One region of the Paenibacillus sp. FSL R7-0345 genome, then DNA from elsewhere that is predicted to be linked to it. Evidence: a T-box and tRNA genes for the amino acid it is inferred to sense, from the RefSeq annotation. Region 1 holds a T-box; the other holds one or more tRNA genes.
The links. A T-box is a leader RNA that pairs with one kind of tRNA and senses whether it is charged. The one in region 1 lies ahead of metG (methionine--tRNA ligase), so its partner is inferred to be a tRNA-Met.
Positions count from the first base shown of each region.

Region 1 (15,294 bases):
CAAGCAGCGGTGTCAGGAACAGCAGTGCGCTGAGATACTGCGAGCTGACAGCCCCCGAGACAGTGATCCGTCCGCCCGCCGGCTTGCCGCCGCGGATGGTAATCGGCAGTCTTCCGTTATTATGCTCAACTTCCACACCCAGCTGGCCAAGCGCCGTGATCAGATCATCATGCGGACGCTTGCCCAGTGAATCAGGATAAGTATTTACAAAAGTAACCTCAGGGCTGAGCGCAGCTACAGCCATCAGAAAACGCAGCACTGCTCCGGCATTGCCCACATTCAGCTCCTTCACATCACGCGGATGTTTGCCGAAGCCCTGGATCACGATTTTTTCATCATCTTCGGTCAGGACAGCACCCAGGTCAGCAATACATCTGCGGATCGCATCGCTGTCTTCACTGTGGGCTGGATGATAGATGGTGCTTACGCCTTCAGAAAGCGCCGCAACCAGCAGATAGCGGGTTGTATAGTTTTTAGAGGACAAAGCTCCGATTTCTCCTTGCAGGGTGGCTGTTGGCCTAACAATAACGTCCATTATTTGTACGCTCCTTATATAATGTAGTGTGTGTATGTAGTGTCCTGTTTGACATGCCTGTCCAAAGCTGGTTATCATAACATTATTCTGCAGTAGAAAGGGGTCTTACTTACTCATGAACGATATTCCACAAGTTACACCAGACGAGCTGCGGCAGCGCCTTGCGGCAGGCGAAGACCTGCTTCTGATCGATGTCCGTGAAGATGAAGAAGTCGCTGCCGGAATGATTCCGGGCGCACAGCATATTCCGATGGGGCAAATCCCGCAGCGCAGCGAAGAGCTGCCGGCTGATACCGGAATTATTTTTATCTGCCGGTCCGGCGCACGCAGCCAGCGTGTCTGCGAATACCTGCAGCAATTCGGCATTCAAGGCTCCAACCTGAGCGGCGGAATGATTGAATGGAATGAAACAGCGGAGGTCTAAGCCGCTTACGCAAGTACACTTAAAAGCTCAACCGCGGTAATGCATTAAAATATGCTGCGACACTTCTGCCGCACTCAGCTCCGATGTATCGACCGTGCAATGTGCAAACCGGTAAGCCTCCCGCCGCTGCTCCATAATGGCGCGGACCTTATCCTGTGCATTGCCGGCGAGCAGCGGACGGTTCAAGTCTCCGCTCACACGGTTAATGATAGCCTCTTCAGTTGCTGTAAGTGCTACTACAAGCCCCTTATCCAGCATCATCTCAGCGTTCCCCGGTGCAAGCACCGCTCCGCCTCCGGTCGAAATAATCCGGCCTTCGCCCTCAAGCATCCGCTGCAGCGCAGCTGACTCCGCCTTCCGGAAATACGCTTCACCGTCTGCGGCAAATATATCCGCAATGCTCCGGCCTTCACTCTCTACTATAATATGATCCAAATCTACCAGCTCATGGCCAAGCTCTTCCGCCAGCAATGCACCGACAGTTGATTTGCCTGTACCCATCATACCTACCAGAATGATATTCCTGTGCTGTCCAGCATCAGCTGAACCTTGATGTTCTGTTTCCCCCGACATAACTACCCTCCAACCGCGACATTTGTCATATCATAACACAGGCTCAAAAGATTGCACAATCCACTTCCCCCCTGCTTCGGGTTAAAGTGATATAATGTTGTTCCCTTACTGCAAAAAAGCCCGAAGGCTTCCCGGTAACCGGGAAGCCATCCGGACTTATCGTACTTGTGACTATACTATTCGTTAATCCAGTTGTGGTGGAAGACGCCTTCCTTGTCCACACGTTTGAAGGTATGGGCGCCGAAGTAGTCGCGCTGTGCCTGAAGCAGGTTCGCAGGCAAACGCTCTGTGCGGTAGCTGTCATAGTAAGCAAGGGCACTGGAGAAGCCTGGTACAGGAACGCCTTGTGCCACAGCTGCAGATACCACTTTACGCCAAGCAGCCTGGTAGGAGCTCATGATGTCCTTGAAGAAAGGATCAAGCAGCAGGTTCTTCAGGTCCGGATTGGTTTCGTAGGCATCTGTAATGTTCTGCAGGAAGCGGGAACGGATGATGCAGCCGCCGCGCCAGATTTTAGCCAGGCTGCCGTATTTCAAATCCCAGCCGTATTCGTCGGAAGCTACGCGAAGCTGTGCGAAGCCTTGTGCGTAGGATACGATTTTACTGGCAAACAGTGCCTTGCGCACGTTCTCGATGAATTCTGCCTTGTCACCCTGGAACGGCTCCACTTCAGGTCCGCTCAGCACTTTGCTGGCTGCTACGCGCTCTTCCTTCATGGCAGACAGGAAGCGGGAGAATACGGACTCAGTGATCATGGACAGCGGCACACCCAGGTCGAGCGAGCTCTGGCTTGTCCATTTGCCTGTTCCCTTTTGGCCGGCGGAATCGAGGATCACGTCAACCATCGGTTTACCGGTTTCTTCATCGTACTGGGCAAAGATATCAGTAGTGATCTCAATCAAATAGCTGTCCAGCTCACCGCTGTTCCAATCTTTGAAAATGCTGTGCAGTTCTTTGGCATCCAGGCCAAGAACATCCTTCAGCAGCTGGTAGGCTTCGCAGATCAGCTGCATGTCGCCGTACTCGATACCGTTGTGCACCATTTTAACGTAGTGTCCGGCACCGTCCGGTCCAATATATGTACAGCAAGGCTCTCCGTCCACTTTGGCCGAAATTGCCGTAAGAATAGGTTCAACCAGCTTATAGGCGCTTTCCTGTCCGCCCGGCATGATGGAAGGTCCTTTAAGTGCGCCTTCTTCACCACCGGATACGCCGGTGCCGATGAAGCGGAAGCCTTTATCTTCAAGCTCTTTACTGCGGCGTACGGTATCAGGGAAGTATGCGTTACCGCCGTCGATAATGATGTCGCCCTGGTCGAGATATGGCAAAAGCTGCTCGATTGTAGCGTCGGTAGCTTTACCTGCTTGTACCATGATCAGAATTTTGCGCGGCACCTCAAGTGATTGTACGAACTCTTCAACAGAGAAGGTACCCACCAGGTTCTTGCCTTCCGCCTCAGCGATCAGGTCGTGAGTCTTCTCCGGGGAACGGTTAAATACGGATACACTGAAGCCTCTGCTCTCGATGTTAAGAGCCAAATTTTTACCCATTACCGCCAAGCCAATAACGCCGATTTGTTGTTTTGCCATCTGGTTCTCCACCCTTTGCACCCTATATTTTTGTAAAATCCATTTCTCGCAGTATCAGAATACCATCCTTTGTCAGATACAGCAAAGTTCCGCCTGCGAAAGAGAGATCAATTTCATTGACAAAGCGCACTGCTATCAGGAAATTGCTCACAATGATTATTTTAACGTTTTTGCTGCCAGAAGTGAACCCCTGTCCATAAGTTGAACAGCGCATGCAGGAATCAGAGTCTCCAATTATCTGCACAGATAAAGAGCATCCCGCAGGCGGGATGCCCTGTTCATTCACCATTCAAGCATATTCAGTTCACGGGACAGACCGGCAAGCTTCGTTCTGCATGCTTCCATCAGCGCGATATCTCCGTTTTGCAGCGCTTCGTTATACCGGTCAAGCTCCTCGTCCACTTCCACTCTGCGCTGCTGAATCCTTTCCTCACCCTCTGCCGAATAAAACAGCTTTGTCAACTCCTGATCAGTCAGCAACGGACCCTTTTGATACAGAACACGCTGCTGGTACCCGGATATTTCCACCAGACGGATCACTTCACCGAACATAATATTCTCAATTATAATCTGCCGGTCGCGGAAACGTTTGACAACTGCATGCCCGCGCATGTCGCCGATCAGCTTCTCCATCCATTCAGACAGCCGCGCGTCGCGGATCATATAATCTCCGACCAGCTTGTAGCCGTCCTTTATCTGTTGAAAACGCAGCTTAACGAGCTTGCGGCCGGTGCGTACCGAGATCAGAAATACACTTTCATTTTCACTCCAGTACAGGGAATAACCTTCCTTGATCAAATCCTTTATCAGGTTCTGGATATCCTGCCTATCAAAGCGCAGCTCCAGGTTGCAGTATTCCACCTCGTCGTTTTTGTTCACGGCACTCCCCCCTAACAGCTTTGTTGAAGCAGCTTCACCTGCATACATAGAGCAGAACCGCCCTCCGGACCTCCACCTGCCGTCAATCTTTTTTCTTGCGTCTTACTGTTATTTTATACTTCATTTTATGTAGCGGTAACTTGGTTTATTGACTATTTTTACCCGTTTCCCGCCTTTCCCAAACGGGTCGGGTGTTTTCCTTGGTCAAGGTACAAAAAAGCCCCGTTATCAGGTATCAAATAGATCCGTATAACCGGGGCCTGTTCAATAAAAGGTTGCTTTCGGCCAAAATAAAGCCCATCAGCCGGCGCTGTGCTTGAGCCTGGTCCGGCGGACGATCAGCAGATGCAGACCGGCCAGCAGCACCATTACAACAGCACTTGCCAGGAAGGGTGCGCTGTGGCTGACGGAATCCCACAATCTGCCCGACAGCACGGGGCCGGCAACCATCCCGGAGCCCTGCAGGGTCAGGAACAGGCCCCACACTGTTCCACGCTCCCCGGCTGGCACCTGCTTGGCCACAAAAGCGTTCCAGGCCGGCAGGATCAGCGCATAGCTGATGCCGACAAGCGCAACAGCAACGAAGGCCAGCGGCAGCCAGCGCACCTGGGAGAAAAAGGCCAGTGAGCAGGCAGCAAGAAGGAAGCCGATGTTCAGGAAAACGGTGGTTCCGATCCGGTCCACCAGCTTGCCTGCCGGAATGAGCGTAAGCACCGTTATCCCGCCTCCGGCGATCAGCAGCAGGCTGAACTGGTTCGGCGTCACATGCAGCTCGCTGCGGGCGAACAGCGTTACCACAGGCGTCATCAACCCGATTGCAAAAGCCTGCAAGAACAGGGCCGGGAACAACAGCCGGCTGACCTTCAGCGAGGTTCTGACCTGCCGCATCGTACGCTTCAGGCTCTGCAGCGGCTGAAACGGCCGCCGGGCCGCAGCCCCGGCCTCACCATTCATGCTCTGCACGGCCCGCGGCGCATGTCCGGCGATTCTCGACGGCAGCAGCAGCGCGACAGCAGCAACGAGGGCTGCACAGCCCATAAGGACAAGGAATACCGTCCGGTAGCTCTGCCCCCCGTGATCCATCATAAAATTGACGACGATGGGTCCAATGCCCGTTCCGGCCAGTGAAGCCATCTCTACGGCGCCCATGGCCGCGCCGCTGCTGCCGCTCTCTGTAGAGCCGGCAAGCTCGGTTATGCCGGTCATCGTGCACGGCCAGAGCGGGGAGGTTCCGATGCCGAGAATCAGGCAGGCGGCTGACAGCGCGGCTGCATTCTTGGCATAGATAATCATGCCGACAGCAAGAATAATCAGTACGAGCGCCCCGGTCATCGTCCAGCGGTATCCGATCCGCTCCATCACCCAGCCGAACGGACTGCGGAAGAGGTTGTCTCCCAGGTACTGCAGAGCAAAGGAGAAACCGACCACCGTTACAGACAGGCCGAGGATATTCTCCATATACACCGGAAGCAGTGCAACGAGCAGGGATCCTTTTACAAACTCTACCAGAAAAATGATCACCCACATTTCAAGAATAAACGGCGAAGCCAGACTGATATGCACACGCCCTGTAACTTTGCCAGACATTTTATCACATCCTAGTATTATGGTGATTGATTTGTTATACTGGTGCTTGCGTAAAAAATAAAAATAAATCTTTGTGAAAGGTTGTGACAGTATTAAATGAATCAACACGATACTCCCCTCTTCACTGCTCTTAAAAAGCATGCCGCCGGAAACCCAGTTCAATTTCATATTCCGGGGCATAAGAAGGGGCTAGGAACCGATGCCGAATTCCGTGAGTTTATCGGCGATAACGCACTATCCATAGATTTGATCAACATCGCACCGCTTGATGATCTTCATCAGCCTACCGGCGTGATATTGGAAGCTCAGAAGCTGGCTGCGCAGGCCTTCGGCGCCGACTATACGTATTTTAGCGTACAAGGCACGAGCAATGCCATCATGACTATGATCCTCTCTGTCTGCTCGGAAGGAGACAAAATAATTGTTCCCCGCAACATTCACAAATCGGTGATGTCGGCGATTATTTTCTCCGGAGCCAAGCCTGTTTTCGTCTCACCTGTTCAGGATGAGAATCTTGGGATAGACCACGGTATTACCACCAGCTCGCTGGCACGTGCATTAAAGCGTCATCCGGACGCCAAAGGAGTTCTAGTGATCAATCCGACGTACTTCGGTGTAGTCGCCGACCTGCGTTCGATTGTGGATCTTGCCCACAGCTACGGAGTTCCCGTACTGGTGGATGAGGCACATGGAGTATTGATTCATTTTCATGAGGATCTGCCGGTATCGGCCATGGCGGCCGGTGCGGATATGGCAGCAACCAGTGTTCACAAGCTGGGCGGCTCCATGACGCAGAGCTCGGTACTGAATCTCAATGCGAAGACCGGCCTGGTCAATCCGCAGCGGGTTCAGACGATCATCAGCATGCTGACCACAACGTCAACTTCCTATATTTTACTCGCGTCCCTGGATACTTCAAGACGCAACCTTGCTCTTAACGGCCACGAAATGGCTGAGCGGACGATCGCGCTGTCCAATTATGCGCGGGAAGCCATCAATAATATTGACGGCTTGTACAGCTTTGGCAAAGAAATTCTCGGTACGGAGGCCACCTTTAACCTTGACCCGACCAAGCTGAACATCCATGTCCGTCACTTGGGCATCACCGGCTATGAGACAGAGAACTGGCTCCGCCAGAAGTACAACATCGAAGTCGAGCTTAGCGACATGTACAATATTCTTTGCCTGATTACGCCTGGAGATACCCGTGAATCTGTAGATAAGCTGATTTCCGCATTGCGCGTGCTTTCAGCCGTTCATTACAGTAAAGGCGAAATCTATGAACTGAAGGTACAGGTACCGGAAATCCCGCAGCTTGCCCTGATTCCGCGGGATGCCTTCTACGCAGATACGCAGCTGGTTCCGTTCCGTGAATCCGCCGGCTACATCATTGCTGAATTCATTTATGTTTATCCGCCGGGAATTCCGATTTTGCTGCCTGGTGAAGTTATTACCCAGGATAACATCGACTATATCATCGACCACGTTGAAATCGGCCTTCCGGTTAAAGGACCGGAAGACCGCAGCATCAACTTTGTCAAAGTCATTGTGGAAGCTGACCCGATCTCTTAACGGGCAGCTTCCAGGGATAAACAAAACCCCGATACTGAACCAGTATCGGGGTTTTGTGCTTGGGGCACCAATGCCTGTCCGGCAGGAATACCCTCAGCTGCACTGAAATCTATTCTTGCTGGGCAAGCAGCTCGTTGTAAGCTTCTTCAACAGCTTTCCATTCAGCTTCATCTTCAATGTTGTAAAGAACCATTTCTTCGTTCTCTTCTTCCATACGCAGAATGATACCGTCTGCCTCAGGGTTTTCGCGTTCCAGCAGCAGCGCGTACAACTTCTCGCCTACGTCGAACGTTTCCACCAGCACCATTTCTACATCTTCGCCCTGCTCGTTCGTCAAGGTCAGCACAAACTCCTCGTGCTCATGGTCGTGATCATGTCCGCAACCGCATGCTTCACCATGTTCATGGCCATGCTCATGTTTGTGATCGCTCATTGAAATACCTCACTTTAATTGAATTATCCTGCTAGGGTATCGTAACACGTATGGTAAGTTCAGGTCAATTTGCGGATGCCTGAAAAAGCTTAATCCAGCGCCGTAATTACCTTCTCTGCCACAAGAACGTAATCGGAGCCTTTTGAAGCCTTAATGTAGAAGCCTACACGGTATTTGCCGGAGTCCTTGAAGTCATACGTGAATTCTGAAGTCGGGAACCAGAAATCCTCCTTCTTCGATCCGCCGAGCTCCTGGGATTGAATATCCTTTACATTGCCCGAAGGGTCAGTAATAGCCACCTTTACGGCAGCAATTTCATCAGTCAGGCTGTCCACCTGGGTCAGCACCTTGATCTTGAGCTTGCCTACGTTCACATTGCCAAACACCTTGTCGCCGTTGAACAGTACAATCTGCACATTCGGCTTGAGGATCGTCACCTTGCCTGAACCGTCCCAGCTGACGACACCTCCGGCTTCTCTGGCCGGAATATATGCCTTCCCGTCGATCAGATAGCCCCCGTCGGCCATCTCCTTTCCATTGCTCCATACTCTAAGCTTTTGATTTACAGAATCCGCGAACAATAATGAGCCTCCCATCAGGGAAAACACAACCACGCACAGAGCAATTTTTTTCCATCTCATCCTTGAGACCCTCCAAATAATTCATGCTGTTAATATATACTACAGGAGGTGCTACAAGTTGCGGAGAGTTTAGGTAAAAAATTCATCATTCCGGGTAAAATGATACTATATTTAGATTAATGCCCACTACTGCCACGGCAGCACTACTATTATTGGAGGAACACCATATGACTCTGCAGCTGCAAATGCTCGGCACCGGCGATGCCCATGCCAAAAACTACTATAATAATAACGGGCTGCTCATCAGCCCGGACTATACTCTGATGATCGACTGCGGAACCACCGCACCGCTTGCCATGGAGGCAGCCGGCCGTTCTGTCAGTGAGGTGGACGCTGTGCTGATTACCCACACTCACAGTGACCACATTGGCGGTCTCCCTGAGCTTGGCAGGCTCACCCGGTCAGCCGGAGGGCCAAAAATGCCCCTGTTCGCTGCCGGACCGTTAATGAATCCGCTCCATGAAGGTTACCTTAAAAACCGCACCGGGAATTCCGGCTCCCCCCGCACCCTTGATGAGGCTTTCGAAGTAAAGCTGCTGCCGCCTGCTGCATCCTGCACACTCTCTCCCGCAATCACACTGGAACTGATCCGCACACCGCATATCCGCGGTAAAGACAGTTACTCCCTGCTGCTGAACGGTGATATTTTTTACAGTGCCGACATGACTTTTCAGCCTGAGCTGCTCCTGAAGCTGGTCCGCAAGCAGGGGGTCCGTCAAATTTTTCATGAGTGCCAGCTGACGGGCCCGGGCGTAATCCATACAGCTCTTAGCGATCTGTTATCTTTGCCCCAGGACATTCGTGAGCTGATCCGCCTGATGCATTACAGCGACCAGAAGCCCGCCTTTGAGGGTAAAACAGCAGAGATGACTTTTATGGAGCAGCAGGTGCTGTATACGCTATAACGCTTATGTCATTCCGGTCTGGGCAGAGCAGCCTCATAACCGGATAGGTCATTTGCCGCCCAGCTCCGGCCCGATGGCCAGCAGGCTAGGAATCTTCAGCATCTCCCCGGTCGTTTTTTATAACCACATTATCCGCCACCATAATAAAAAGACCGGACACCCGCGCATTGCAGCGCTTGTCCGGTCTTCGTATACACCTTCTGTCCTAGAACTGCGGCAGCTGATCCAGGTTATTCGTAGGATCCCCGTCCGCATCTCCCCGGATATACATTTCGCCGTCTTTCCCTTTGAACACATTCACTCCGGCAATACTGCCGGTCTGAACCTCCTGCAGCGCCTGCTGGTAATCGAGTACACGTCCAGAGGAAGTCTGAAACTTCAGCAGATCGCCGTCACCATTTCTCTGCGCCGCTGTAAAACGTTCGCGTTCATTGTTGATCACTGCGGATTCTCTCCTTCGCGTTTGGATTAGCCCTATGGCATACCGGTAGATTCCCCTGCGCCGCGAAGAAGTATGTATCTTTGGGTTTAAAGCTTCTTCTGCATTCTCACATGCAGGATGCCTGCGTCATAGAATGGCTCCTCGGAGATGACCTCATAACCCTGCTTGGCATAAAAATCTTCAGCCTGACACTGCGCATCCAGTATCGAAAAGACCAGTCCCAGTTCTTTGGCCCGCTCTTCAAGCGCCATCAGCAGGACACGCCCGTATCCCTTGCTGCGGTATTCCTTATGCACAGCGATGCGCTGCATTTTGGCAGATCCTGCTTTATAGTAAATCAGCCGGCCGGCAGCCACCGGAACGCCGTCATCCACAACCAGCAGATGATGCACCTGATCCCCGATTACATCGTATTCGTCAATTTCCTCTTCCGCCGGAACCTGCTGTTCCTCTACGAATACTTTTTTGCGGATGTCCAGCCCCATCTGAAGCTGTTCATCTGTAGTTACATGTACGATTTCCGCCGCCATATTCTCTGCCTCTCCTCTCTATGTCAAACAACAGTTGAATTATTATACAGAATTTTCGATTGTCTGTATAGGGAGGCCTGCCGGCTGACGGCTGATCTGAGGACACGCAGGTTCAATCAGCGGAGTATACTTCAGCAGGAATAGAACGGTCATACACATCCTGCATAACCGGGGACACCGGCGGGTCCAGCCGGTCCAGGCTGTCCGGTCTGCCGCCTAATTCCGTTACGGGGCTGATTTGAACTGCCTCCGGCGCCTGATACACTGCCGAACAGCCGGCAGGCATCAGCAGCAGAGCCAGACAGAGGCCTGTAACACTCTTGCTGTATTTGTGCATATTCTTCTCCTCCTTATCTTATCTGCTGTTCCCAGCTTTGACGATTGGAAGGGATATTAAACTTGCGCTTGACTTCAGCGGCAGACAGCATTAAGATATCCAGTAATTAGGATATTTAAAAGCTAGGAAGAGAAAGAGTACCTTGGCAATTCTCTCACAGAGAGCTCCGTCCGCTGAAAAGGAGCAGGGAAAAACCACGGGAATATGGTCTCTGAGCTGCGCACCGAAACCCTTTAAGGGGTGTAGGCTGCGCCGGAACCCGCATCCGTTAACATGCTAGGGTATAACCGCTTACCAGCGGCGTACCTGAAGAGGTGAATGCCGCAAGGCATTGACGAAGTTGGGTGGTAACACGTGAGCACAGGCTCCCGTCCCTTTTGGGGACAGGAGTCTTTTTTGTTGTTCAGATAATGTAAATCACAGGAGGAGAAGGAATAATGAAGACTATTTTTATCGGCGGCGCCTGGCCCTATGCCAACGGTTCCCTGCATCTAGGCAGGCTGGCAAGCATTCTGCCGGGTGACATTCTAGCCCGCTATCACCGGGCGGCTGGCGACCGGGTGCTGTATGTGTCCGGAAGTGACTGTCACGGAACACCGGTGGCAGTGCAGGCTGCCAGGGAAGGGGTATCTCCGGGGGCATTCGCCGGCAGATACCATCACGAATTCACGGAATGCTTCAGCCGGCTGGGCTTCACGTTTGACCTGTATACACGCACAGATCAGTCTGAACACCATGAGGTAGTCCAGGAGTTATTTCTGCAGCTGCTGGATCACGGATATCTGTATACCCGATCGGCTTTGCAGTGCTACTGTGAGCAGGACCAGCGCTTTCTCCCGGACCGCTACGTGGAGGGCATTTGTCCGCACTGCGGACAGCCGGCGCGCGGCGATCAGTGCGACTATTGCTCAGCCCTGCTCGATCCGTCCGACCTGCTGGAACGGGTCTGCAAAATCTGCGGAACACCGCCCGTTCTGCGCCCCACAGAGCATTATTACCTGGCCTTATCGAAGCTGCAGGATGAGCTGGCCGCATATGCCGGGGCGGAGCATGGCTGGAGGGAAAATGCGGTCCGGTTAACCGGGCGGTACCTGCAGGAAGGACTTCAGGACCGTGCGGCAACCCGGGACCTGGACTGGGGAGTCGATGTGCCGGTCGACGGCTACAGCGGCAAAAAAATTTACGTCTGGATCGAGGCGGTCAGCGGTTATCTGTCTGCCAGCAGACAGTGGGCCCGGCAGACAGGCGAAAGCTGGGAGGACTTCTGGCTGGAAAGCGTCGGTGAGGGCACTCCCGAACAGGGCATCACCGCCTATTATGTACACGGCAAAGACAATGTGCCGTTCCATAGTCTCATCTGGCCGGCCATTCTTATGGGGGCGGGCGGACTGCATTTGCCGGACCGGCTGCTGGCCTGTGAATACATGACTCTGGAGGGTCAAAAGTTCTCCACTAGCCGTAACTGGGCTGTCTGGGTTCCCGATATTCTCAGCCGCTATCAGCCGGATTCCATCCGCTATTTTCTCATAGCAAACGGACCCGAGAAGCGGGACACCGATTTCACCTGGCGGGAATTTATCCATAGCCATAACGGTGAGCTGCTTGGTGCCTTCGGCAATTTCGTCAACCGCAGCCTGGCTTTCATCAACAAGTCATTTGACGGCCGGGTGCCTCAAGGAGAAGCAGAAGCGCTGTGGAATCATGCAATTAATGAATTGTATCTAAAAGCCGGTAAGCTTATTGAGGCAGGCCGGTTCAAGGACGCGCTGGAGAGCATCTTTGCAGCGGTACGCCAGGCTAACAAATATTTCGACGAACAGAAGCCTTGGGCAATGTTCAAGGAAAATCCGGCGGACTGCAGCCATACCCTCTACAACTGTGTGCAAATTATCGCTAATCTGGCTAACCTGCTGAATCCGTTTATTCCCTTTTCCTGTAACCAGATCCGCTCCTTCCTCTCGTTAGGGCAGCCCTGTTGGCACAGCATCTCCGTACCCGCGGGTCAGGCCATCCGGGACTTAACCCTGCTCTTTGAGCGGATCGATCCGAAGCGTATAGAGGAAGAAACAGAGCGGCTGAAAGCACAATTAACCGGGGGAGGATAGGGGATCGTTATTTATTCCGCCTCCTGCAAAAATCTCTTGATTTCAGCCATATGCGCCGGAACGATTAGCGGGTAGGTCACTTCCTCCGGTATGTCCGCGAAGCCCCTGATCTCGGCCATTTCAAATTGGGGAATCTGCCCGAAGCTCTGAACATCCGCCAGATAGAGCTTGCCGAAGCTCTCGGGCACCCCTTCTATGGATACTGAGTATACGCAGACAGGTGTTAGGGAGAATTCCTCTGCTCCTGTCTCTTCATATAATTCCCGCGCCGCCGCATCATCCGCCGGTTCATTCGGCTCGATATGCCCGCCCGCAAACTCCCATGTAGACCGTTCACGGTGCCTGGCCATAATCCACTGATCGCCCTGCCTTGCAACAATCACTACATATTTTAGTGCAACATCTTTAACAGCTGTCCTATGTATCGTAACTTTCACCGGCTTGAATCCCCCTTAGCTAACTGCTCCCATTTCTCGCGGGTCTTGGAGTACTTTCCGGGATCCAGCGAGCGGATGTCAAAAAATAGCTGCCTGGAGCCAGCCGCGTCTGCCAGTCTCCCACTGGTATGCCAGGCAAACTCGGAAACAGGGGACTGTTTTTGCGTAAAAGTAGTGTTGTTCACATTAAAAATAGCTGCCATGTCTATTTCCTCCTATGATTGTTATACATATTCTGTTACAGTTCTCATAAACTGCAATCTGCCTTTATTATCATGCCTGAGTAAAATAAACAAAAGGAGGTTTCTCATGGTTGTATTTGCTGTTCTGTTTGTCTTGCTGGCCGTACTGAACTTTTGCTTTCCGGCCTTCGGCTGGTATCTGCGTTACGGGTGGATGGTTAAGGGACATTCCGAGCCGAGTAATGCTTATATTCTGATGTGCCGGATCAGCAGCGTTCTCGCCCTCATCCTCTTTTTCGTATTTTTTATACCGGTTATATTTTTTTAAAAATGCTTCTTTTTATTAGATTTTCTTGTGTAGTATCTGGTTTTGTAAAGGAGGTTTAACGTGAGCGGAATATTAGTGCTAGCAGCCTCTATACTGTATCCGGTCCTACTATATAGGATATTCCGGTTCATTGAATACAAAAGCCGTCTGAGAATGTATTGGATCATTATGCCGTTAAGCGTGCTCATCAGCTTGTTCATCCCGTTTTTGTACATCTATATTAAGGGGCCGTCCGTCCTATTTTCGCTGGAGGCTGTGATGGGTTATTCACTGACATCGGGAATGATGACCTTTCTGGTCATCCCTTCTTTTACAGCGGCATTGGTTTGTATATTGTATGGTTACCTGAGAATCAGCAGAGGGTCCGTCGCTATTATGGCTGCAGTATGTATTGCAGGTGCGGCAGGATGCTTGTCAGGCGGCAGCGCAATAGAGCGTTTGCTCAATGAACCGTCAATCCGTTGGGAGCAGGTCGGGGCTGAGGAGGTGGCGGGGGCCGGAATGTGGATCTACAGTGACGGTCAGAATGCCGAGAACCGCTACATCGGGCTGAATGAACAGGGGACGGATCAGATAATGATAATGCTTAACTCTATTCCGGTATCTGCGGTTAATGAAATTCAGTATGCTGAGCGCACACTGGCTGCAGAAATTTGGTTAAGCTTCAAAAAGAACGATCAGCGATCGGTCCGGATTCAATATGACAAACATGCAATTTACGCAGAAATAACGGATAAGCGGAATCAAAAATATTTTTACGTCCAAGCCCCCCGGTTAAAAGACTTCTTTGATCAAAAGCTCCATGAATAGCTGTTACTTCAGCCGTATCCCGCTTAATAAATAATCCCAGTTCGCATAATCATTCATATCTCCCGGAACCTCAAGTGCGCACACGTGCTCCATACCCCAGGGCAGTTCCCTGGTAACCGTCAGATGTTCTGCAGGGTTTAGGATCAGAATGGTAAAGCTTCTTCCTCTAAGTAATGTGGATAAAATATAACGTAGCTCATACACCTGTTCGTAGCTGGCATGCCACCGGATGAACAGACTGTTGCTGCTTAAGAGCAGATTTGCCCAGAAGCGGGTGATCCGCCGGTCAAGCTTTTGTCTGTAAGCCGGATAACAGGAGCGCCAATCTACTTGCGGGATGACCGGAAAATCGTGTGCGGAAACAATATTGTACCGGGAGTCCTTAATAAAATAGGATTTGGATAAGCTGTGCCTTGCAGGGTCGTCATACAGGGGATCCCCATCGTTCAGGAAAAAGTCGGTCTCCTCCAGCTTGCTTAAATTCTCCAATTCCATGAAGCCGTCAAAACGGCTGCCGATTAACCGGTTCACATCGCTGAGTGATGCAGAGATCATCCAGTCCAGGGGCATGGCGAACTTGCGGAGGCCGTACCGTCTCATATTAATGGCAGGTGCGCAGGAGGAGCCGAGGCTGACGATCAAGTCGTATTCTTTGTGAATATCCTGAAGGTTCATGTGTTGATTCACCCGCTTCGTCGGGAATTATTCCATTATTAAAGTGTATACGCAGAAAAGGGAGTTGGATTGGACTTTTTTAACGAAGGGTGTAAAAGAATCTGGAGCTGTATTGAGGGGTTTAAACAACAAAAAAAGCCTTGAAAATCAAGGCTTTCACGTATAGGACGGATGGGGTTCGAACCCATGACCCCTACCCTGTCAAGATAGTGCTCTCCCGCTGAGCTACCGTCCTGCAACAAAAGTTATAATATCACAGAATGTTAGCTGGTGGCAACCATTTTTTTCGTGGAGGAGTATTGAGGCTGTA
Region 1 is NZ_CP152002.1:2,868,336-2,883,629, reverse strand. It holds gene aroA (3-phosphoshikimate 1-carboxyvinyltransferase) at 1-535, opposite strand, end outside; gene NST84_RS12135 (rhodanese-like domain-containing protein) at 651-959, shown strand; gene NST84_RS12130 (shikimate kinase) at 987-1,532, opposite strand; gene gndA (NADP-dependent phosphogluconate dehydrogenase) at 1,709-3,121, opposite strand; gene NST84_RS12120 (hypothetical protein) at 3,144-3,410, opposite strand; gene NST84_RS12115 (hypothetical protein) at 3,404-4,000, opposite strand; gene NST84_RS12110 (MFS transporter) at 4,301-5,587, opposite strand; gene NST84_RS12105 (aminotransferase class I/II-fold pyridoxal phosphate-dependent enzyme) at 5,684-7,159, shown strand; gene NST84_RS12100 (DUF1292 domain-containing protein) at 7,269-7,592, opposite strand; gene NST84_RS12095 (copper amine oxidase) at 7,682-8,233, opposite strand; gene NST84_RS12090 (MBL fold metallo-hydrolase) at 8,401-9,138, shown strand; gene NST84_RS12085 (DUF3892 domain-containing protein) at 9,344-9,580, opposite strand; gene NST84_RS12080 (GNAT family N-acetyltransferase) at 9,667-10,110, opposite strand; gene NST84_RS12075 (hypothetical protein) at 10,223-10,447, opposite strand; T-box leader at 10,563-10,826, shown strand; gene metG (methionine--tRNA ligase) at 10,885-12,552, shown strand; gene NST84_RS12065 (NUDIX domain-containing protein) at 12,564-12,989, opposite strand; gene NST84_RS12060 (hypothetical protein) at 12,986-13,192, opposite strand; gene NST84_RS12055 (DUF6199 family natural product biosynthesis protein) at 13,299-13,499, shown strand; gene NST84_RS12050 (hypothetical protein) at 13,560-14,309, shown strand; gene NST84_RS12045 (DUF1796 family putative cysteine peptidase) at 14,313-14,984, opposite strand; tRNA gene NST84_RS12040 (tRNA-Val) at 15,148-15,219, opposite strand.

Region 2 (15,294 bases), 2.3 Mb from region 1:
GGAATAATTACAACCTTCAGCCTTTTATCCTCCAGCAGATGAACCAGCTTGTCTGCCACCTTCTCGGTCAGCTCGCTCAGCATAAAAGAGCTCTTGCGCAGCTTGATGGTGCCTGACTCCAGCCTGGCCAGATCCAGCATATCCTTTACCAGAAACTCCATCTTGTCGGCTTCCTCAATAATTACCTTGATATAGTGATCCTGCTTGCCGGCGCTCACACCGTCCTCCAGCCCCTCGGCAAAGCCTTTGATAATACTGAGCGGAGTCTTCAGCTCATGCGAAGCATTGGCGAAAAAGTCCTGCTGCATATCCTCCATCCGCTGCTTGCGCTCCATATCCTCAACCAGCTGCCGGTTGGCCTCCCGCAGCTCGCGCAGCGCCGAATCCAGACTTACCGACAAGGTGAACATGCTGTTCGAGAGACTGCCCAGCTCATCCTTTTGGCGGATCGAGTTATCTCCTGTAAAATCCAGCGAAACCATCCGTTTGGCAATATTATTCAGCTTGATCAGCGGCCGGGCAACCATCTTGGAGAAGAACAGCGAGAGGATCAGAATCAGCGCGAATCCGCCCAAACCTAGATATAAAAAGAACCAGCGCAGCGCTTCATTCGAATCCTTGACATCCTGCAGCGAAGTAACTGTGAACAGCAGTTCGATCTCCCCGCCGGCCCGCTGAACAGGAAGAATGATGACTGAATTACGGATACCGCTCCAGGGAGCTGTCCACTCCTGCTTCTGCATTTCCATACGCTTCAGCTGTTCAATCTGCCCGGCAGTCAGCGGGAACCAGTCTTCCAGCGCCTCGAACAGGATGCCCTGCCGCGGGTTCCATATTTTGAAATCCGGCAGTACGATCTCAGTGACCGTACCAGACAGCTTCGTCATTTCAGGCTCATGCAGCCCTATTGTTCCGCCGCCGGTAGTAATGCTTACAGGGTAGATCAGGTCGGGAGAACTGCTGTCTTCTGCAAAAACCTCACCTTCCAGCGTCAGCTGATCATCCTCTTGAATATCTGCTGCCCTCAGGGCGTCCCCGTACTCATTCATGAACATCGACAGAGACACGACTACACTCGTGCCGTCCTCCGTCCGCAGCTTCATATGATACGGGTCATCCGAGTTCATTTTGCCGTCCAGCTTTACAATGGCCATCTGTGTCTTGTTGCGCAGCATGAAACGGGCAAGCTCCTGAGACAGCCGGGTGCCGGTCCATTGCTCACTGGTATAGCTTGCACCAAAGTTTTTGAGATGCTTTTCGACCCGGCCTTCCTTCTGCTGCTGGTAGAAGCCGTCAAAGAACAGCAGCTGGCTCAGAATAACCATCCCGTAGAAGCAGAGGAAAAAGATCACCGTCATCACAAACAGCTTAAACGTAATCCCCCGCCGTCTCATGCTTCTTCCTCAAACATATATCCCGTGCCGATCACCGTACGGATACAGCGTGACTCTATCCCCAGCTTGCTGCGCAGCTTCTTGATATGGCTGTCCACAACCCGGGAATCCCCGTCAAATTCAACGCCCCAGACCCGGCTGAGAATGGTATCGCGGGAGACGACAATCCCTTTATTGCGGATCAGCAGCCCTAACAGCTCATATTCCTTGGGGGCCAGCTCCACCTCGGCACTTCCGACCTCCAGCCGGTGGGCAAGCGTATTAAAGACCGCAGAGCCGAATTTGATGATGCCGGAATCCGGCAGATGCCCGCCTTCCACCCGCTTCATCAGTGCATTGGCCCGCGCAACCAGCACCTTGGGACTGAACGGCTTCGTTACATAATCGTCCGCCCCGGCTTCAAAACCATATATTTTATCATCATCTGCAGACTTTGCCGTCAGCAGAATAATTGGAATCGCCGATTTCCTGCGCAGCTCCCGGCATACCTCGAACCCGTTCAGCCTGGGCATCATAATATCCAGAATCAGCAGATCCGGCATCAGGGAATCGAACCAGAGCAGTGCATCCTGCCCGTTGTCTGCTTCGCAGACTTCCCAGCCGTTTTGTATGAAATAGTCTGACACCAGCTCACGGATCCGGATCTCATCCTCCACGAGCAGAAGCTTCTTCTTCAATCCAGTTCCCGCCTTCAAAGATGTTATTGGTAATAGCATAACTGGACGTTATGTCCTTTATGTGCCCTTGTTTTTATACACCCGCTCTGTCTCTTTTACATCTACATTATTATCGTCATCCTCCAACAGTAATAGTAGAGGCGACTGGAAGTTCTGCAGGTCATTCGAATAATAAAAAGCCACCTCCCAAGAGATGGCCTGCTCTGCTATTCCGTTTATTTTGCCAACATATTCTTTAGTATAACCAGCCGCTTGATGCCCTCCGTCCCCGCCCAGCCGCCCGCACTCGCCAAAATCACATTATGGAACAGCTTCATCGCAATCGAGTACGTCATCATTCCAAGCACGATCTCAATCGCGACAAACCGGAGAATATCCCCTTTGGTAACAATATAGACTCTGAACTCCTGGTTACGCAGCACTGGTCCACCACCCTAATCGTGTTTTATTCACCCATATGCTTGCGTTTGGTTGTCTGATTCCTATATTCGGGGATTTAGCGGAGACAGCTGCACATCGATTTTGTCGGCAATAAGTGTATAGAACTCAGGAAAACCCGGGTCTGCGGAATTGGGAATTTCTTCAAAGGTCCGGATATACAGCCCGTTTGCAGCTATCGCACCCAGTATGTCCCCCACCGTCCAGGCTTTTGTCAGCACATGGGCTAGACCCGAACGTTCTGCTTCCGGAAGCAGCCTGGCAAAGGCAACCTCACCTTCACGGACTGTATCGTCAAAATAACGGCCTGTCGGCTGGCGGAGCGTCTCCGTCTTCTTCCACGCTCTGGCAAACGGATGAAAATCCGTCAGCAGCAGCCGGCCATTCACCCCCAGCCTGCGGTTAACCAGCGAGAATAAAGGCTTCAGATCAGTAAAATAATGCAAAATTCCAAACTCCATCAGCACATAATCAAATTGACCAAGCGAGTTTTCATCAGGGATATGCAGAACATCCGCGCAAATATAATTCAGCTCCACACCCGCGGCAGCCGCCACCTCACTTGCATACTGGCGATTCTCCGCAGAGATGTCGACCACGCTCACTTCCGCACCAAGCAGCGCTAACGGTATCGCTTTTCTGCCGTGGGAGCCGAGCAGATTAAGCACTCTTTTGCCGGACGGATTACCTATGTACTTCAACCAGTAGCGCAGCGGATGCCGGGGGTCGTTCTTCAATGTTTCGGCAAGCTCCTCCGGAGTCCCGTGATGCTGTACCCAAGCCTGATAAGCCTTCGTTTCCCACGCCGCTTTGTTGGCACGTGCCAGTTGTTCCTGCATACCTGTACCTCCTTGATAAATATGGGATTAATTCCAGGGATATCAGTTTACTACAAAGGCTGCCGGATAGATAGACGTATTTCGATACTAGCTGCGGTCACGCAAAAAACCAGCCTGATAGGGCTGGTTGTGGGTACCTTCTCAATCCGTGTCTTAAAGCTCCGACCAGGTAATATTAAGCTCAACCACGCCGGGTTCCGCCGACAGCTCGCCACCGATGACAGACCAGACTTGTGTGTTGTCCGGTGTGTTGCCCTGGATGACCAGATTTTTTTCATCGATTGTCTGTGCAGCACTGCTTCCCAGCTTGTCTGCAAAGTACTCCTTGTAGGTTTTGGTTACAGCTTCCATGCTCTCCTTGGTTTTGAAAATAAGCAGTGCTGCCTTCTTGCCTTCATTTTCTTCCGAATGGGACACAGTGATGACCGCATCATCCGGAAGCGGGAAGTCTTCGGGCAGATTCTCCGGCAGTGCTTCCGATGCAGCTCCCGCAGCCGGCTGGGCAGAAGCCTGTTCAGTTGCCGCCGGTGCAGCGGATGCAGTTGGCTGAACTGTAGCGGCTGCTTCCTCCGTAGCAGCGGCTGCTGACGGTTGAACCGTCCCTGCTGCGTTATCTGCATTATCGCTGCTGCAGGCACTTAGAGTAACGGTGGCCAATAACAGACATCCTCCTGCAGCATTTTTAAGGTTAATCATATCTTCACCCCTTCAGCTGTTCAATCTGATCCATTTAACTTCCAAAATAAGGTATGCAGACTTACCGGATTTTACCCCGTATTCTGTCGGCTTAATCAGCATGAAGTGACATCGCCGCGTAATAATAAAAATTTACCGAAACAAAATGTGACCAAATCCCGTTCGTAGTGGTGTTACAGGTATAAAGGAGGTCATTGCATCATGCAGCGATCCATGACCCGGCCGGGAAATCATGTGATAAAGAGTTACGAAGCTTACTCAGATATGCTATTCAGAATTGCTATGGTCCATCTGGGCAGACGCCAGGACGCCGAGGAGGCCGTTCAGGATACATTCATTAAGCTGATGGAAAAAGCGCCGGATTTTAGTGACTCCGAGCACCAGAAAGCGTGGCTGATCCGCGTGCTGACCAACACCTGCAAAACAATGCTCGGCAGAGGCTGGCGCAAGCGCGAGGTTAAGCTGGACGGTGCCGAAGCGCTGGCTGCAGACGGTCCTATGGATCTGGCGCTGCTGCAGCTCGTAATGGCACTGCCATTGAAGTATAAGACAGTGATCCACCTCTACTACTACGAGGATTATTCGGTCCAGAAAATCAGCAGTATTCTGCAAATTAGTGAATCTGCTGTGAAGATGCGGCTTCAGCGGGGACGGCAGCAATTAAAACTGGAGCTGGAAGGAGCGGAAAACGAGTGAATGACGAAAAGTTTCGCCAACAATACAAGAAAGCGGTGGATTCAATGAAACCAACTGAACATATGAAAAACGGATTGATCAGCAAAATGGAACAGCAGCAGGAGCGCAAACGCCCGCGTAAAACAATGTACATCGCAGCAAGCCTGGTAATTGCCGCAGGCATCGGTATCGCCGGACCGAATATCTGGCAGCAAATCAATGGCCCGGCGGCTCCGGCGCAGGTCGCTCAGGTGGACCCGGGAAGCAGCGTCACGATCCCTAAGGTAGAGCTGCCCGATCCGAACGCTCCGGTTAAAGCAAGCATGGTTCCCCTGTTTGTGTATCACGGCAATGTTTACACCCAGTCCGCAACACGCATGGAAGTTGCAGACGCCGTAGCCCTGCGCGGCGACAAGCTCGGAACCACCTCAGGCGGTATCGATGAATGGAGCGGCAAAGACTCTTACACGGAGCTGTCCTCCAACATCGGCGAGGCCGACCTCTACAGCGTAAAAGGCTACGATTCCGATTTCCTGATCATGTCCTATATAGAAGTCGACGGCCAGGCATTCGCTGACCTGTATGAGCATACGAACGGCATCACCGTAAGCAGCGGAGCCGACCTGATTGGCAAGCTGAACCTCGAAGGCCGGATCACCTCGGCCCAGTGGGAGAGCTTCGACAGCTGGAACAACGGTCTGCAGCAGCAAGCACCGCTTGCTGACGGTTCGGCGCTGGATAACTTCGTAACGGCGCTTCAGGCCGCTAAACCGCTCGCAGCCGAGCCGCTGATGGAGGAAGGCATCTATGAGAGCGAAGACCGCAAGATTATCTACCTGGAGCTGGAAGATAAAGCCCAGGTTCAGCTGGTACTCTTCGGCCAGGGGCTTGTCCGTTACGGCAACGCACCGGTATTCTTCGAAGTGGAATCCGGCGCATTCCAGGCGCTGTGGGACAGCATGACTTCATAAAAATGGCTATGCCCCGCGGCAACGGGCTGAGCCTAATTAAGAAAAGCAGCCCTGCCTTTTTAGGCGGGCTGCTTTCTTGTTTTTGGGTTTATTTTTAAACGATTACGCTACTGAAGTCATAGCAACCTTTTTACCATCACAAAATTCTCCAGCTGCACTCCTCTGCGTTCCACCGTCTGCCGCCTGACCACCCGGTAACCCGACTGTTCAAAAAAGGGCTTTGCCGTTATGCTCGCTTCCGTATCGATCTCAACTAAACCCAGTCTGCGCGCCTCCGCCTCCAGTGTACTCACCAGTGCCGACGCAACTCCCTGCCGCTGATAATCCTTATGTACAAAAAGCCTGTCCAAATGCCCCGCCTGCGTCATATCGGCAAACCCGGCAATCTCAGTATTTATCTCCGCAACATAGCTGAGATTTTGGCTTAGAGCTACCTTCCATGTGTTAAGCCGCAGACTCTCATCCTCATACGCCGCCCAGGCGTTAAGTTGTTCCTGAGAGTAATCCCGTTTGTTTATCGAATGTACTGTCCCGTAGAAAAGAGCGACAATCTGTGTGGTGTCCTGCTCGGTGAAGGTTCTGATTATCATCGTTTAGACTCCTTTTCAAGAAACTTAATTACTGAACTAAACGTATACAATTAAAATACTTCTTGCGGGGTGGATATCATGAACCAAGCACAAACAGCTTGTAAAGCATGCGGGAGGACTGAATTTGTCAAAGGCAAGTTAAATAACGGGTATGCCCGGGTCATGCCGATTAATAAGCCTTTTTCATGGGGCTCGGGCGTTATTTATACATTTTGTAAAAGATGCGGCGAAATCGCTTCGATGAAAATTGAGAATCCGGAGAAGTTTTGAGCCCTGCGGGGCTTTTTTTAATATGCTCTGCCAGCTTCCAACGCAATAAACCAAGCAGGAATAAAAATCATCAGGTAGAGTCCTATTGAAGCGAATATAATGTTTCGGATGGACAGATTCTTGCCCTCGTGGATCTTTTTGAACAAGGCAAAACAGTTATAAAGGAACAGTACACAGGATAGTGGCAGAATAAAATACAGCCAAATAAGCAAACCATCACCCCTTTATTCAGAATCATCAATAGATTCTGGTCTTATACCAGGTCTTTATCATCGGCTCCTGATAGATTGTGGAGACAAATTAGTAAGGATCGCAAGGGTAACCAAAAGCTGAATTTTCTTTACTATCCTCACATAGACTCCCTCCTTATTTCAAAAAACATAATAAATTAAAGACTCATTTCAGCAGCAAAATCAAAACTTAATCCCCCAGGTAGAAATACCTATGATGGGGCTGTCACAACAACTACTGATGGAAATGTATCTACGTACTGGGACTTGGTTAAAGCGAATGATCCCAATGCAGGTGCTCCCGGTTATAGATCGGGTTTAGCTTATTTACAACCTAGCTCAAAAGATCGGATGACGGTTAATAGCTACCGTTTGAATGGTACAGGGACTTTTGTCCTCTATTTGTATGACAGCAGCTGGAAAGAATTAAGTAAACAGACAATAACTGCAGATGACAAAATACATACGATTACAACAGTTTCAGGCGTATTTCAGGCTTCTATTTTTAACACATCGAACACAGCTGTTGCAAGAGTTTATGAATTCGACATGTTTGGCACTGTACAAGATTATACACCTCCAGGCATACCGTCAGGACTTACAGGAAGTGCAAATGATGGTCAGGTCATTTTGAATTGGAATGCCAATAGCGAAAGCGATATCGCGGGTTACAAGGTCTATAACAATGGAGTACTTTACACTACTGTTACAACCACAACGTCAACGGTAACTGGTCTGAACAATGGTACGGATTATACTTTTGCCGTATCGGCCATAGATAAAGCAGGAAATGAGTCGGGCAAGGCTAATTTAGTTTTGGCCCCCACTCCGTTAGCCTCGCCAACACCGGCAGCCACACCGGAACCGACACCATTACCAACACCGGTAGCGACAGCTTCACCATCACCAGAACCAACAGCTACGCCAGCACCGACAGCCACACCGGAACCCACACCATCATCAACACCCATAGGGACAGCTACGCCAGCACCATCAGAAGCGCCTACTCTTGACGTAACCATCATGCCTGAAAAAATCGGTTTGGGTAAAGAATTTACAGCTGACATTTCCCTCAAAAATGTGAACAATATTTATGCTGAAGACCTCGAATTGAAGTATGATAAAGAGCATCTGCAATATCTGGGTTTTGAAGAAGTAACCGGCTATAAAGTCTACAATAAGCCAATGGATCAAAACGGAACCATACGCTTTATCGTAGCCAGCCAAGGGGAAGCATACGGCATCAACGAGGATACAGTTATTTTAAAACTAAGGTTTAAAGCAAAAGCACCGGGTACTGCAGTCGTCGATTCTACAAAGGCAAGGATTGCTGATACCGAAGAGGAATATGATTTAGAAGCAATGAATTGTTTGGAAGATAACATCATTATAGAAGCAACTGACGTCAACAAATCAGGCAAATTCACTCTTGTGGATCTTGCCATAGATGCAAGATATTTTAAGTATTTTGCTGCAGATGTTGACCCGGTAAAGTACAACGCGCAGCAGGCCGGCGATGAATACGTGAATGATGATGATTTGCTGTATATTGTAGAGCAAATCCTAGACAATCCGGATTACCTGCCCAACACATAGTATTTGAATTGAATGACCCGTCAGGCGAGAGCCGGCGGGTTATTTTATATATACTTCAAAGACTCATGCTTCTTATAATATTTTCTGATATGTGTTATAGGGATGTGTACACTTCCATAGGAACTTTCATACAAATTAAATACCATTTCGCCTAATCTCAAAATTATTCCGTCTCATAATTTAAGATGAGAAGGTGATTTCTAATGATGCGCGGTGAACATTATATTAAGCCCATCGAATCAGGATACACCCGCCCACATTTAATACGTTGTGAGGACGGCCAAATGTACGTGGTTAAACTCAGCTCCAATCCTCAAGGCAGCATGGTTCTGATTAATGAATACATTAGCTACAGATTAGCCCTTCTGCTTGATCTTCCAGTACCACAAGGAGAGGTCATACTTCTGGATAAGGAGATTATTTCACGTAATTCTGAACTTCAAAGAGAATATGCACAAGCAGGTCCGCATTTCGGGAGCCTCTACATCGAGAATGCTGTAAATGTGACTCCGGACTCTGATTTTTCCAAGGCAGATAATATTGATAAAGCTGCTGATATCATTTTATTTGATTACTGGCTGAACAACAATGACCGGCATAGGTTTCATGATGCAAGTACCAATCTTTTAATGACCCCTTCCCGAATATCCCATCTGTGGATGATCGACCAGGCTAACATTCTGAGAGGACCAGGATGGAATGAACGTTCCATTTTGATCCATCAGCCTTATATTTCTACTTACTGGGGTGAGTTGTATCAGAAATTCGTGCCTTTTCTGGATAGTAAATCTCCTTTTGAAGCTGCGTTGCAGAAGTTTGAGTCTCTTATGCTTCTTGAGCTTAGGCAAGCAGTAGCCGGTTTACCCGTTGAATGGGGGTTCACGGACAGTCAAGATCGTGCAATCGTTCGTTACCTGCACACGAGATTAGCCCTATTACGTGAGGCGATAGAAGCAGTCCGGCTTCATTTCCCTGTATGGAGTAAGGATTTTAACAATAAAGATTTTTCCCGGAATCCAGTATCCAGGATCAAATTACAAGGTGGCTTTTCATAACCCTACATCTCTATCCTTTATTGGAGCCGGTGCGCAAGGCGCTGTATTTCTATTGGATTCCGGCAAATGCGTTAAGATCTATGCGTTTCCCGATGATGCTAAGCTGGAGTCCACTGTGCTTACGCATGTGCAATCTTCTTCATTCTTCCCAAAATTATTTGAAGCCGGAGTGAATTATAATGTAATGGAGTTTATACAGGGGCAGGGGCTAGATGAATACCTTCTTCATAATCCAAGCATTGATGATGCCATAGCCGAAAAAATAATTGATTTGCTGGAGGAAATGAAGCGCCTAGGCCTGCACAGAATCGATGCGGCATTGAGGCACATTCTGCTAACCCCATCACAAAATCTCATTGCCATTGATCTTGTGCACTCATTCGTATGTCACTCCCCAAAGCCTAACATACTTTTGAATGAACTTAATAACCTAAACCTGTTATCCCGTTTCATGGACTTCGTTAGATTTCAAAGACCTGAGCTTTATGAGGATTGGTTATAAACAAAGCAAAAACCCCTTGCTAGGCAAGGGGTTTAGTGAAGTGGGCCCTACAGGACTCGAACCTGTGACCAATCGGTTATGAGCCGACCGCTCTAACCAACTGAGCTAAGGGCCCGGACTAGGTATCCGAATGTACAATGGCTGTAAAAGAATAATTGGTTGCGGGGGCAGGATTTGAACCTGCGGCCTTCGGGTTATGAGCCCGACGAGCTACCGGGCTGCTCCACCCCGCGTCAGTAAACTTATTCAAACAGCGACAATAGTTAATATACATTAAATAAGGCCTTAAAGTCAAGGATGAATTTGTTAATTCCTCAGGGTAAAAACCGAACCCCGTACCGCCCCTTCCGCGAACGGTAAATTTCCACGAATTGCGGGTCATGATAGCCGTAAATCCAGCCGTCCTGCTCCAGTCTTTTGGCCAGACAGCCTGCCTGAAATCTCGTCCTGAACAGCTTAGCAAAGTATATCCAGTTCATGATGGGTGTCTCCTTTGAAGTTGGTTCAGCGCTGCAGTTATAGCATACCCCATCATGGCAGATAAATATGCGGGACCCACGGCTCCCCAACCGGAAAGCCGCAAGTCCCGCAATTAAAATATTTTGAATCAGCTTACACTCCGAATGAAGCCGGATCTTTGCGCCACGATTGCAGCAGGGCTACATCGCTCTCAGCGATCTTACCCTGGCTCAGGGCTACATCAATCAGGGTTGTGTAATTGGACAGGCTCTGCAGCGGCACACCGGCTGCTGCGAACGCCTCGGTCGCCCGGTCCAGCTCATAGCTGAAGATTGCGAGAACAGCCAGCACCTCTCCACCTGCCTCTTCCACAGCCTGCGCTGCTTTGATCGAGCTGCCGCCCGTAGAGATCAGGTCCTCGATGACGATGACTTTTTGGCCCGGAGAGATACTGCCCTCGATCTGGTTCTGTTTGCCGTGGCCTTTAGCCTTATCGCGGATATAAGCCATTGGCAAATTCAGCTTGTCGGACACCCAGGCTGCATGCGGAATACCGGCGGTCGCTGTACCTGCAATAACCTGCGCTTCGGGATAGCTGGCTTTAATCAGCTCGGCAAAGCCGCCTGCAATATAGTTCCGGACTTCCGGGAAGGACATCGTAAGACGGTTATCGCAATAGATCGGCGACTTAATGCCGGAGGTCCAGGTGAACGGGTCCTGCGGACGCAGGGCAACGGCCCCGATCTCCAGCAGATAGGCTGCAACTTGCTTGCTTGTATTAGACAATGTACTCATGCTTGTGTCATCTCCTCAATAATGGATAGTGCTGCTGCGCGCGGGTCGGCTGCTGCGGTAATCGGCCGGCCTATAACCAGGAAGTGGCTGCCTTGACGGATGGCTTGTCCAGGCGTCATTACACGCGACTGGTCGTCCAGAGAAGAACCTGCCGGACGAATACCCGGGGTTACCGTGACGAATTCCGGACCGCAGGCTGCTGCGATCGCTGCCGACTCCTGCGGAGAAGCAACTACGCCGTGCAAACCGGCTTCAGCTGTAAGCTTGGCATAACGCACTACAGTATCCTCTACGTTCCCGGCAATGCCGATCTCTTCATTCATGACTTCCTGGCTCGTACTTGTAAGCTGTGTAACCGCAATGATCAGCGGGATATGCAGCGAAGGATTCAGGCTGACCGCCTTGGCGGCTCCCTCCAGCGCTGCGGCCATCATCGTCTTGCCGCCGGAGGCATGCACGTTGAACATGTCTACACCAAGTCTGGTGATGCTCTCAGCACCGCCCCGGACAGTATTCGGGATATCATGCATTTTAACGTCTAGGAAGACGGAGTAACCGCGTTCCTTGAGCTCTCTGATAAAATCCGGTCCTGCTGCATAGAAAAGCTGCATGCCGACCTTCAAATAGCAAGGGATGCCTTCCAGCTTATCAATCAGGACTCTCGCCGAATCTGCATCCGGATAATCGAGCGGAATCATCAGCCTGCCGGCCATTTCATCCCGTTTTGTAATCTGACCAATCGTCTCATGCTCTGTCTGCTCTGGGATTTGCTGTTCCATGGGTCGTTCTTCCTCTCCTTCAATCATCATCTGCTTGCCCGGGCACAGTTGAACGGTCTGCGCTAACGCAAACCGTCCTCTGTGTGGAACCGTCCGCAGACGGCTCCTGGTATTCTATATTATTGTCCGACAAAAGCAGGCATCGACTGTGACGAGAAGTTGATTGTCTGCAGCATTTTCAGCAGTGCTGCTACGGTATCGAGCGAGGTCATACATACCACGCCGTTCTCAACCGCTTCGCGGCGGATGCGGAAGCCGTCACGCTCAGGTGTTTTACCCTTGGTCAGGGTATTGAACACGAAGTTTGCTTGACCGCTGCGGATCAGGTCGAGGATCGTAGGCTCGCCTTCGTCCAGCTTGTTGACGTTCATCACGTTCAGGCCGGACTGCTCCAGCGCCTGCGCCGTGCCGCCTGTGGCGATGATTTTGTAGCCCAGAGCATGGAAGCCCTTCATTAGTTCAACTGCTTCGGCTTTGTCTTTATCCGCTACTGTAACGATGATCGCGCCGGTTGCCGGGATTTTCATACCTGCTCCGATCAGACCTTTGTACAGCGCCTTGGCATACAGCTTGTCGCGGCCCATAACCTCACCGGTCGATTTCATCTCAGGTCCGAGGGTAGGCTCAACTCTGCGCAGCTTGGCAAAAGAGAATACCGGCACTTTAACCGATACATAGTCGCTCTCCGGCCAGAGACCTTCTGTGTAACCCTCTTCCTTCAGGTTGCCGCCGAGGATGATTTTGGTCGCCAGATTGGCCATTGGAATGCCGGTTACCTTGCTCAGGAACGGAACCGTACGCGAGGAGCGCGGATTCACTTCGATTACGTACACTTCGTTCTGGTAGATAACGAACTGGATGTTCACCAGACCGATCGTCTTCAGCTCTTTGGCAATTTTGATCGTGATGTCGGTGATCTTCTGCTTCAGGCCTTCATCCAGGTACTGCGGAGGATATACGGCGATGGAGTCGCCGGAGTGGACGCCTGCGCGCTCCACATGCTCCATGATACCCGGGATAACCACAGTCTCACCGTCGCAGATTGCGTCAACCTCAACCTCTTTGCCGAGCATATAACGGTCGATCAGGACCGGATGCTCCGGATTGATTTTGACCGCTTCAACCATATAGCTCATCAGTTCAGCGTCGTTATACACGATTTCCATCGCACGGCCGCCCAGCACGTAGGAAGGACGCACCAGCACCGGATAGCCGAGGGATTGGGCTGTTTCTACTGCCTGGCTTGTATCGGTTACTGTCTTGCCTTTCGGCTGTGCAATATCCAGACGGGCCAGCAGCGCTTCGAACCGCTTGCGGTCTTCGGCTTCGTCGATGCTCGACAGGCTGGTTCCGAGGATGTTCACGCCGGCAGCCGCCAGTGGCGCAGCAAGGTTGATGGCCGTCTGGCCGCCAAACTGCACGATAACCCCAATCGGATTCTCCTGGGCAATGACGTTCATTACATCTTCAAAGAACAGCGGTTCAAAATACAACCGGTCCGAGGTATTGAAATCCGTAGACACTGTCTCCGGGTTGTTGTTGATAATAACGGCCTCATAGCCGGCGTTCTGAATCGCCCATACCGCATGTACAGTGGAGTAGTCGAACTCAATCCCCTGACCGATACGGATCGGGCCCGAGCCGAGTACTACAACCTTCTGCTTGTCAGAATGAGTCACTTCGTTTTCGGTTTCATAAGTCGAGTAGTAGTAAGGTGTCGATGCTTCGAATTCAGCTGCACAGGTATCTACCATCTTGAAGACCGGAGTCAGACCTTGGGCCAGGCGCAGGCTGCGGACATCCGCTTCCTTCGTCTGTGCGCCGCCAGGACGGCCTTCAGCGCGGATCTCGGCGATAGCACGGTCAGTAAAGCCTTTGCGCTTCGCCTGGTACAATGTTTCAGCGCTCAGCGTTTCTTCGCTGCGCAGCACATCCTCGAATTGCACCAGTCCTTCAATCTTGGACAGGAACCACCAGTCTACCTTGGTAATATCCTGGATTTCCTGCAATTGATAACCGCGGCGGTAGGCTTCGGCGATCAGGAACAGGCGCTCGTCATCCGCTTTTGCCAGACGGTTACGCAGGACACTGTCTTCCAGCAGCTCTGCACCCGGCAGACGGAAGCGGTGAACTCCGATTTCCAGGGAACGGACAGCCTTGTGGATCGACTCTTCAAAAGTACGGCCAATCGCCATAACTTCGCCCGTCGCTTTCATTTGTGTACCAAGCTTGCGGTTCGCCGAGGTGAACTTGTCAAACGGCCAGCGCGGGATTTTGCTGACGATATAATCCAGTGTCGGTTCGAAGCAGGCATACGTCTGACCGGTAACCGGGTTGACGATTTCGTCGAGCGTGTAGCCGAGGGCGATTTTGGCTGCCATCTTGGCGATTGGATAGCCGGTTGCTTTGGAAGCAAGCGCCGAAGAGCGGCTGACACGCGGATTTACTTCAATTACATAATATTGATAGCTGTACGGATCAAGTGCGAACTGTACGTTACAGCCGCCTTCGATGTTCAGCGCACGGATGATCTTCAGTGAAGCACTGCGCAGCATCTGGTATTCACGGTCGGAGAGCGTCTGGCTCGGTGCCACAACGATACTGTCGCCAGTGTGCACACCTACAGGGTCAAAGTTCTCCATGTTGCAGACTACGATACAGTTATCATTCGCGTCACGCATAACTTCATATTCTACTTCCTTCATGCCGGCGATGCTCTTCTCAACCAGACACTGGCCGATCGGGCTGTAGCGGATACCCGCTTTGACAGTCTCACGCAGCTCTTCCGCAGTGTCGCAGATTCCGCCGCCAGTTCCGCCCAGTGTATAAGCCGGGCGTACGATCAGCGGAAAGCCGATTTCTTCGGCGAAGCTCATCGCTTCATCTACGGTAGTAATAATGATACTTTCCGGAACCGGCTGATCCAGCTCGCGCATCAATTCGCGGAACAGGTCACGGTCTTCTGCCTTCTCGATTGAATGCAGCTGAGTACCCAGCAGCTTCACGTTCTCTGCTTCCAATACGCCGGCACGCGCCAGTTCAACCGCCATATTCAGACCGGTCTGGCCGCCCAGTGTCGGCAGCAGTCCATCCGGACGCTCCTGCCGGATGATGCCTGTTACGAACTCCAGGGTGATTGGCTCGATATAGACTTTATCAGCCATGTTAGTATCGGTCATGATGGTGGCCGGGTTGCTGTTGATCAGTACAACCTCGACGCCTTCTTCTTTCAGAGCCTGGCAGGCCTGTGTGCCTGCATAGTCGAACTCGGCGGCCTGGCCGATGACGATCGGACCAGAGCCGATGACGAGGATTTTTTTAAGTTTAT
Region 2 is NZ_CP152002.1:5,195,869-5,211,162, forward strand. It holds gene NST84_RS22470 (HAMP domain-containing sensor histidine kinase) at 1-1,394, opposite strand, end outside; gene NST84_RS22475 (response regulator transcription factor) at 1,391-2,071, opposite strand; gene NST84_RS22480 (hypothetical protein) at 2,287-2,493, opposite strand; gene NST84_RS22485 (methyltransferase domain-containing protein) at 2,554-3,348, opposite strand; gene NST84_RS22490 (hypothetical protein) at 3,502-4,005, opposite strand; gene NST84_RS22495 (RNA polymerase sigma factor) at 4,246-4,740, shown strand; gene NST84_RS22500 (hypothetical protein) at 4,803-5,690, shown strand; gene NST84_RS22505 (GNAT family N-acetyltransferase) at 5,807-6,280, opposite strand; gene NST84_RS22510 (transcription initiation factor TFIIIB) at 6,359-6,550, shown strand; gene NST84_RS22515 (cohesin domain-containing protein) at 7,048-8,376, shown strand; gene NST84_RS22520 (HipA family kinase) at 8,580-9,431, shown strand; gene NST84_RS22525 (serine/threonine protein kinase) at 9,418-9,933, shown strand; tRNA gene NST84_RS22530 (tRNA-Ile) at 9,975-10,048, opposite strand; tRNA gene NST84_RS22535 (tRNA-Met) at 10,090-10,166, opposite strand; gene NST84_RS22540 (hypothetical protein) at 10,248-10,412, opposite strand; gene pyrE (orotate phosphoribosyltransferase) at 10,546-11,187, opposite strand; gene pyrF (orotidine-5'-phosphate decarboxylase) at 11,184-11,900, opposite strand; gene carB (carbamoyl-phosphate synthase large subunit) at 12,086-15,294, opposite strand, start outside.
Region 2: it has a tRNA-Met gene. The T-box ahead of metG (methionine--tRNA ligase) is inferred to sense a tRNA for this amino acid. The anticodon was not compared.